4 regions of the Shewanella aestuarii genome follow, and region 1 is predicted to be linked to each of the others. Evidence: predicted binding sites of a transcription regulator. Region 1 holds the regulator's gene; each other region holds the start of a gene.

What was found. The regulator sigma-54, encoded in region 1, starts transcription at its own class of promoters, with help from an activator protein. The targets are predictions, from matches to a motif close to GTTGGCACGNNNNTNGNNT.
Region 2: flgF (flagellar basal-body rod protein FlgF) is a predicted target of sigma-54. The motif match lies at 905-923, and genes of this name have one in related genera.
Region 3: HBH39_RS04495 (CmpA/NrtA family ABC transporter substrate-binding protein) is a predicted target of sigma-54. The motif match lies at 891-909, and genes of this name have one in related genera.
Region 4: HBH39_RS15550 (TorF family putative porin) is a predicted target of sigma-54. The motif match lies at 1,251-1,269, and genes of this name have one in related genera.

Annotation. Positions count from the first base shown of each region.
Region 1 covers NZ_CP050313.1:525,151-527,360, reverse strand. Annotated here, with positions in the region: gene lptB (LPS export ABC transporter ATP-binding protein) at 1-64, shown strand, start outside; gene HBH39_RS02485 (RNA polymerase factor sigma-54) at 236-1,717, shown strand; gene hpf (ribosome hibernation promoting factor) at 1,743-2,030, shown strand; gene ptsN (PTS IIA-like nitrogen regulatory protein PtsN) at 2,033-2,210, shown strand, end outside.
Region 2 covers NZ_CP050313.1:1,126,512-1,128,721, forward strand. Annotated here, with positions in the region: gene flgE (flagellar hook protein FlgE) at 1-741, shown strand, start outside; gene flgF (flagellar basal-body rod protein FlgF) at 970-1,713, shown strand; gene flgG (flagellar basal-body rod protein FlgG) at 1,725-2,210, shown strand, end outside.
Region 3 covers NZ_CP050313.1:969,526-971,735, forward strand. Annotated here, with positions in the region: gene HBH39_RS04490 (sodium ion-translocating decarboxylase subunit beta) at 1-607, shown strand, start outside; gene HBH39_RS04495 (CmpA/NrtA family ABC transporter substrate-binding protein) at 1,095-2,210, shown strand, end outside.
Region 4 covers NZ_CP050313.1:3,564,930-3,567,139, reverse strand. Annotated here, with positions in the region: gene HBH39_RS15555 (PA3496 family putative envelope integrity protein) at 38-214, opposite strand; gene HBH39_RS15550 (TorF family putative porin) at 476-1,165, opposite strand; gene HBH39_RS15545 (HU family DNA-binding protein) at 1,423-1,695, opposite strand; gene HBH39_RS15540 (response regulator) at 1,820-2,210, opposite strand, start outside.

The DNA of each region.
Region 1 (2,210 bases):
GGAAGAGATCCTAAACAATCAGCAAGTTCGGGCTGTATACTTAGGCGAACAATTCAAGCTATAGTTAATCTGAGGTGTAATTTAAATCAACGATGATTAAATTCAATCAGTGATTCACAGTCACAATGTTAACGGATAAAATAACAACTAACATTCAGTTTTAATTAACTATTTCAGTAATGAATTACTGTATAATCTGTGTGGCAAACCATATTTCATCTAGGGATTAGTCGTAATGAAAGCTTCACTCCAACTAAAAATGGGTCAACATCTAACGATGACCCCACAGCTGCAACAAGCGATTAGGTTGTTGCAGTTATCTTCATTGGAGCTTCAGCAAGAAATTCAACAGGCATTAGATTCAAATCCCCTACTAGAAATGGAAGATGAGTTTTCACCATTAAACACTGAAAAGTCAAAAGATCAATCTGACACCGACTTCAATGAAGTCTCGGTATCTGCGGTTGAAAGAGATACCTCAAACGTCGATACAGCAGAATCACTAACCAAAGAACAACTACCAGATGAACTCCCAATGGACACCTCTTGGGATGAAGTCTATACCGCATCGCCAATGTCTGGTTCAGGTTCTGGTAACCTGCCAAGTGATGATATGCCATTTCAAGGTGAAACCTCTGAAGGCTTATATGAACATCTAGAATGGCAAAAAAACCTAACCCCATTTTCCGAAACCGACTTAGCCATTGCCACAGCCATTATTGATGCCATTGATGACACAGGCTACTTAACCCAAAGCACTGAAGATATTTTAGAGGCGATGGGCGATGAAAATATTGAGCTTGACGAAGTTGAAGCCGTATTAAAGCGCATTCAGCATTTTGACCCAATAGGCGTGGCATCACGAGACTTGCGTGAGTGTCTATTAATTCAACTAATGCAATATGCCCCTGACACGCCGCACATTGAAAACGCAAAACTGTTGATCAAAGACTATTTAGATTTGATCGCTGGTCGAGATTTTCGCACCTTAATGCGAAAAACCAAGCTCAAAGAAGATGATTTACGCGAAGCTATAGAGCTAATCCAATCACTGAATCCGCGTCCAGGGGCAATGATCTCCCCCCCTGATGACGATTATGTTATTCCAGATGTATCAGTGACCAAAAAGAATGGCCGCTGGGTAGTTGAATTAAACCCAGATAACATGCCAAAAATTAGTATTAATCAGCACTATGCTTCAATGGCTCGCAGTACCAAAAACCAAGCAGATAGCCAATTTATTCGTGGCCATTTACAAGAAGCCAAGTGGTTTATCAAAAGCTTAGAAAGTCGCAACGACACCTTACTTAAAGTCGCCAATTGCATTGTGCAATTTCAACAAGGTTTCTTTGAATATGGTGAAGAAGCCATGAAACCTATGGTGTTAAATGATATTGCTGAAGCCGTTGAAATGCATGAATCTACCATTTCACGGGTTACCACCCAAAAATACATGCACACCCCACGGGGTTTATTTGAACTGAAATATTTTTTCTCTAGCCACGTTAGCACTGACGATGGCGGAGAATGCTCTTCAACAGCAATCCGCGCATTTATTAAAAAGCTGGTTGCGGCTGAAAACCAGAAAAAGCCATTAAGCGATAGTAAAATGGCCGAACTGCTGGCCGAGCAAGGGATTAATGTTGCGCGTCGTACTATCGCGAAATATCGTGAAGCGATGATGATCCCGCCCTCAAACCAACGTAAGAGTTTATAACCTACTAAGCGATTGGAGGAACTATATGCAAATCAATTTATCAGGACATCATGTAGAAATTACCGAGTCACTTCGAGAATATGTCGCGACAAAATTCACAAAGCTTGAACGACATTTCGATCAGATCAATAATGTCAACGTGGTACTGAACGTTGAAAAACAATCACAAAAAGCAGAAGCTAAAGTGAGTTTAAACGGCGCTGAAGTATTTGCCATGTCAGAAAACAGTGACATGTACGCAGCCATAGACGCCCTGATCGATAAACTCGATCGTCAGGTTATTAAACACAAAGAGAAATTGACTAAGCATTAACGATGGAACTTAGTACCATCCTGCAGCCGGAATGCACTACCTGTGCCACACCGGGCAGTAAGAAAAAGGTACTGGAATTAATCAGCGACTTAGTCGCTGCCCAGTACCCGACCCTTTCCTCACAAGAAATTTTCGAAAGCTTAGTGGCTCGCGAAAAAATGGGCAGCACAGGTATAGGCA
Region 2 (2,210 bases), 600 kb from region 1:
TATTTTATCAAACCAGAAGAAGGTTCATATACTGGAGAAAGCAACTGGGTTGCATTTTATGCTATCGATGATAAACCAGTCGACTTAGCAGGCCCTGCTGGAGAATATAATTTTGATAGCGATGGAGATGGTAACCCAGACCCTACTACTAGAAGCGCTGTAAATGCAGATGGATGGAAAGGTGCAGTAATTAAGTTCAATGATGTTGGTGCTTATACGGGTACTGATCCCGCGATAATAACAACAGAAGAGCTTGGTGTTAATGGCGCTGGAGTATTAGATCCAGGTACTGATGGTACTCAAACTATTACCATTAACTTCAATAATCCAACTCAGTATGCTTCACCATTTGAAGTGACCGAGTTAACTCAAGACGGTACCACAGTTGGTCGATTGACCAATGTCGGCATTGGCGCTGATGGTCTGGTAACGGCAAGTTACAGTAATGGTTCAACCGTGCCTTTATCACGAGTCGCCCTAGTTCGATTTGCCAATGAACAAGGTTTAACGCAGGTAGGCAATACTGCATGGAAAGAGAGCCTTGATTCTGGTCCGGCTTTAGCGGGTGAAGCTAATAGCGGTACTTTTGGTAGCATTCGTTCATCGGCATTAGAACAGTCAAATGTTGATTTAACCACCGAATTAGTGGATTTGATTTCAGCACAGCGTAACTTCCAAGCAAACTCGCGTACCCTTGAAGTGAACAATACTCTTAACCAAACGGTATTACAGATCCGTTAATCGTTGATACATCACTTATAAGCGTTGCCGTTATCGGCAACGCTTTGCCTTTGTATAGTTTTGCGGTATTTATTTCGTTATTTTTTGACACTCTCCAGTTATCTCTTATTTCTTTTATTTCCCTTACCATCAATAAAACAATAACTTAAAAGTAATTCGTTTTATTGGCATGCCAATTGCTTTGTCTAAGTAATATCGTTGTTTAAAGGTTTTTTGACGGAGCGGCAAATGGACAAATTTATGTATGTTGCGATGAGTGGTGCTAAGCAAGGCATGAATGCTTTGGCAGTACGCGCAAACAACTTAGCCAATGCCAATACCGATGGGTTTAAGTCTGATATGACCCAAGCTCGCTCAATGCAAGCATTTGGTGAAGGCTTACCTACTCGTGTGTTTTCTATGATAGAAAGCCCGGGCACTAATTTTAGCAACGGGCCATTAAAAGCTACTGGTCGAGATTTGGATATTGCCATTAAAGGCGATGGCTGGATAGCGGTACAAGCCCAAGATGGTTCAGAAGCTTATACCCGAGCTGGTAGTTTGAAATTTGACAGCACAGGTTTATTAGTTAATAGCCGCAATACGCCTGTTATGGGCGATGCTGGGCCTATCGTGTTGCCACTACCTATCGCTGGGGTGCATATTTCAGAAGACGGCATTATTTCAGTACGCCCACAAGGTGCAACCGCTGAAGTGATCGAAGAAGTGGCACGAATAAAGTTTGTTAATCCGGGTAACGATCAAATGATGCGTGGAGAAGATGGCTTATTCAGACAAATGTCAGGCCAGCCTGCGGCAAAAGATCCTGATGTGCGTGTCGAAAGCGGTGCGATTGAAGGGAGTAACGTCAATCCTGTGCATGAAATGGTCGCCATGATCGATATTCAACGTCAGTACGAAATGCAAGTCAAGATGATGAAAAATGCCGAAGAGGCTGATCGCTCGTCATCATCATTATTAAGAATTAGTTAGGAGTAATTATTATGCATCCAGCTCTGTGGATTAGTAAAACGGGTTTAGACGCCCAACAAACAGATATTGCGGTTATTTCTAACAACGTTGCTAACGCCAGTACCGTCGGATACAAAAAAAGCCGCGCTGTGTTTGAAGACTTGCTATATCAAACAATTAACCAAGCTGGTGGTATTAGTGCCGATAACTCTAAATTGCCAAACGGTTTAAACCTTGGCGCAGGTACTAAAGTGGTTGCCACCCAAAAGATGTTTACCCAAGGCAACATGCTCACTACTGACAATGCATTGGATTTAATGATCGAAGGCCCAGGCTTTTTTGAAGTGCAAATGCCAGATGGGACACCTGCTTATACTCGTAATGGCCAGTTTAGCTTAGATGACACGGGGCAAATCGTCACACCGGGCTCAGGTTATGTTCTGCAACCGCCAATTACGATCCCTGATAATGCCACTAGTATTACTGTATCAGCCGAAGGCGAAGTGTCAGTCAAAACG
Region 3 (2,210 bases), 440 kb from region 1:
GGCATTAGTGCCATTAATTCAGCCGCCTATTATGAAGCTACTTACGACACCCGCTGAGCGTAGCATCAAAATGGAACAGCTACGTGAAGTGAGTAAGCGCGAGAAGATCATTTTCCCATTAATGGTCGTTGGATTAACCATTTTGTTTTTACCCGCAGCAACACCGTTAGTTGGTATGTTCTGTTTAGGTAACTTGATGCGTGAGTCTGGTGTTGTTGATCGATTATCAAAAACAGCACAAAACGAACTGATCAATATTGTGACTATCTTTTTAGGACTTGCTGTTGGTTCAAAGCTTTCGGCTGAAGAGTTTTTACGCATCGAAACCTTAGGAATTTTATTACTTGGCGCAGTTGCTTTCTCCATTGGTACTGCTGGTGGGGTATTAATGGCTAAGTTAATGTGTAAATTATCTGGTGGAAAAGTTAACCCATTAATTGGTGCAGCGGGTGTATCAGCGGTACCAATGGCTGCTCGTGTGGTGAATAAAGTTGGCTTAGAAGCTAATCATCAAAACTTCTTATTGATGCATGCTATGGGGCCAAATGTTGCAGGCGTATTAGGCAGCGCTGTCGCAGCAGGGGTATTGTTGGCGGTATTAGGTTAACCAACACTATCGTTATTATCTGGGCTAATATTATGTCTTTAACAGCATCTAAATTCATGAGTTAGTCTAACTTTATGTTCAGTCCAATTAAAAAAGCCAATGCAAATGTCATTGGCTTTTTTTTTGCAGCGTGGTCAGGCTGAGTGCGACGTATGAGAACTGTGTGATTCATCTTAGTGCGCCAGTTGTCACTATGCACTGTTTTGGCGCTGTTTTGATATTCACAAGCGAGATAAAACCTTATTATGAAGAGTGTAAGTCAATAAAATTAACAACTTAAATAGTTGGCATAAATGATGAATATATATTTGTATATACGAAATTAAAAGCTGTTTAAGCAATTGAGGACTTAAACGCTATTAATGATTTGATTGTAAAAATTATTCAGATTTATTTAGCAAAGGCGCTATTAGGGGATTCCTTATCGGATACCGTAAAGCGCCTTTTTTATTGAGAATTTAAAATTGAAATAATGAGGGGATTAAATATGAATTGGAAAACAAAGTTTGCTCAACAGCTTGTTAAGCCGCTGTTATTCACTTTGGGGGTGAGTGCAAGTTTAACGGTAACTGCCGTAAATGCAGAGGTTGGCTTTCCGGAAAAAGAGGAGTTGAAATTTGGTTTTATTAAACTAACCGATATGGCGCCAATAGCCGTTGCCTATGAGAAAGGCTATTTTGAAGAAGAAGGTCTATACGTCACTATTGAAGCGCAAGCTAACTGGAAAGTGTTGTTAGATGGCGTGATTGATGGCCGTTTAGACGGGGCACATATGTTAGCTGGCCAACCTATTGCCGCAACCATAGGTTATGGCACGCAAGCCAATATCATTACGCCATTTTCAATGGATTTAAATGGTAACGCGATTACCGTATCCAATGAAGTTTGGGCCAAGATGAAACCCAATATTGCTAAGCAAGACGATGGTAAGCCTGTGCATCCGATTAAAGCTGATGCGTTAAAACCGGTTGTAGAAGAATACATTGCCGCAGGTAAGCCATTTAATATGGGCATGGTATTTCCAGTATCAACCCATAACTATGAATTGCGCTATTGGTTAGCTGCTGGCGGTATTCACCCCGGATTTTACGCGCCACATAAAGGCGATACTTCAGGTCAAATCAATGCTCAGGCGTTACTGTCGGTGACGCCTCCACCGCAAATGCCTTCAACCTTAGAAGCTGGCACCATTTACGGTTATTGCGTGGGCGAGCCTTGGAATCAGCAAGCTGTATTTAAAGGTATTGGGGTTCCTGTGGTGACTGATTATGAAATTTGGAAAGATAATCCTGAAAAAGTTTTCGGTATTACAGAGGAATTTGCCCAAAAGTATCCTAATACCACCATTCGCTTGACTCGTGCGTTGATTCGCGCAGCCAAATGGTTAGATGACAACAATAATGCAAACCGCCCTGAAGCGGTGAAAATTTTGTCGCAATCTAACTATGTGGGTGCAGATTATGAAGTGATTGCCAATAGCATGACAGGAACGTTTGAGTATGAAAAAGGCGATAAGCGTGCAGTGCCTGATTTTAACGTGTTTTTCCGCTATAACGCCACTTATCCATATTATTCAGATGCTATCTGGTATTTAACTCAAATG
Region 4 (2,210 bases), 990 kb from region 1:
ACCACCGTGTAAACGGTGGTTTATTTAGCTAATCTAGTTAAAAAAAGTCATCATCACCTATGGCTTTGCGCAGTTGCGCTTGTTCTAAATAGTCTTCCAAGCGGCGTTTCACTTCCCGTTTATGGCGTAAGTTTTCAGCTGATTTTGGATTACGTGGTGAAGTCATTGCTTCAATTTCTGTATCATCTGGAACTCTTTCACTAAGATTAGCCATAACAAAACCCTCATAACTAATATAAAGCTAAGTGCTAAATCAATAAGCACTTTCTAACGAAAAAACTCTCTGCAGAAAAGCAAAATATATTGCTCGTATTGAACAGTTTTTTTTACCTTCACATTTTAGCTTAGCAGCTATTTTCACGCTTGCTAATCTTGCCTTGAATTGTTGAACAAATGAGAACAACAATGCCACCCTATGGTGGCATTGTCAGTATTGAGCTAGCGCTCATAGAATTAGCGTCTATTGTTGATAGGTTTACATTTCAAAGCCATATGAATAGCCAAGAACCACTTTGGCATCATCGTCCTCAAGATCAGTATCAGATACCATAAATGAGATGGTGCCAAAATCAGTTTCAGTGCTGACGCTGAGGTTGTAATCAGAGTATGCGCTGCCGTCAAACAGGTCTTTAACCACATCACCATGTGAGTAACCATAGTGAAGACCAAGGCTTACTTTCTCGGTTAATGGGAAGGTTAAGTTGACTTGTGCATAACCCCAATCTGTTTCACTGTCTGCGCCTGAAACATCAGATTGAGCATTAACCACTCTTGAATACCCTACATCTAACCATTCCCATGCTAATGCAAAAGAGACTTCACCAAAGTTGTAACTGCTATCTGCATCTGGATAGGCATAGTAAAGATAGCTTAGGTCATAAGTGACATCCTCACCTATGCTACCGCCATAACCGAGGTATAAATCAAACTCGTAGGTAGCAGCGTCACCAAAATCAACATTTGATGCCCAACCACCGGCATAAAATCCTGATTCATGAGCGTAATCAATACCACCTTGAACGGCGACTGAATCATCAGTTTGAGTCACACCACGCCACAAGTAGTTAGATGTAGCGCCAATATTACCTGACACTTCAGCTAATGCTGAACTGCTGACAAACACTGTGCTTGATAAGATAACTGCTGTTAATAGTGATTTTTTCATCTTCTTCCCTCAAAGTTTTATTGTTCATTTAGTGCTTTGTTTTTAAGTCCAGAGTACTAAATGTTTGATTATCTGATTTATTTGAAAGCGAAGGTTGTGCCACTTTTGAATTTCGTTTTATTTCAATAGCTTATATTGCACCGCATCATTATGTTGCATACTTGTTGCTTTGTAATGGTGCGCCATTGCACATGAGTTGTGCAAAATTGAGGCATTAAAAAACCTCCATTAAGGAGGTTTTTAGATTGAGGGCTAAATTAATTAACACTGTCTTTCAGTGTTTTGCCTGCTTTAAACTTAGGAACAGTTGCCGCTGCAATTTGAATTTCTTTACCCGTTTGTGGGTTGCGGCCTGTACGTGCAGCGCGCTGTGAGGTTTCAAATGAACCAAAACCAACGATAGAAATTTTGTCGCCATTTTTCATTGCTTCAGTCACGGCTTCTTCAAAAGATTTTAAGGCGCGGCCAGCTTCAGCTTTAGTTAGATCTGCATTTTCAGCAATTTTTGCAATTAATTCGCTTTTGTTCATATTGATATTCTCTGCTTTCCATAGAATTGTATTTTTAAAACGTTATTAACATGCCATAAGCATTGTGGCTTTAAAAGTCTTTTGTCTGATAAAAAACAAAAAGAGTGCTAAATGTGCGCTCTATCTATTCTTCTAGCAATTTAAACAGGATGCGTTTGACTAAGTTAGGCTCAAATGGTTTGTCACAAAGCGCATTAACCCCAGCGCTTGATACATTAGTTAAGTGAGCATCATTGGCTTCTGATGACACCATTAAAATAGGAATGTGTGATTGTTGGCTTTCATTGCGGATATATTGAGTAAGTGCTAATCCATCTACACTGGGCATGTTGTAATCAGTGATTACTAAATCATACATGTTGTTTTGCATCAAATTGATAGCCTGTGCACCATCTTCAGCCTCGGTAATAATTTGAATACCTAAATTACCAATAGTGCGTTTGATCACATTACGCGCTAAGCGGCTGTCATCCACTACAAGCACTCTGAGGTTATGAACATCAAAATGGGTTAAA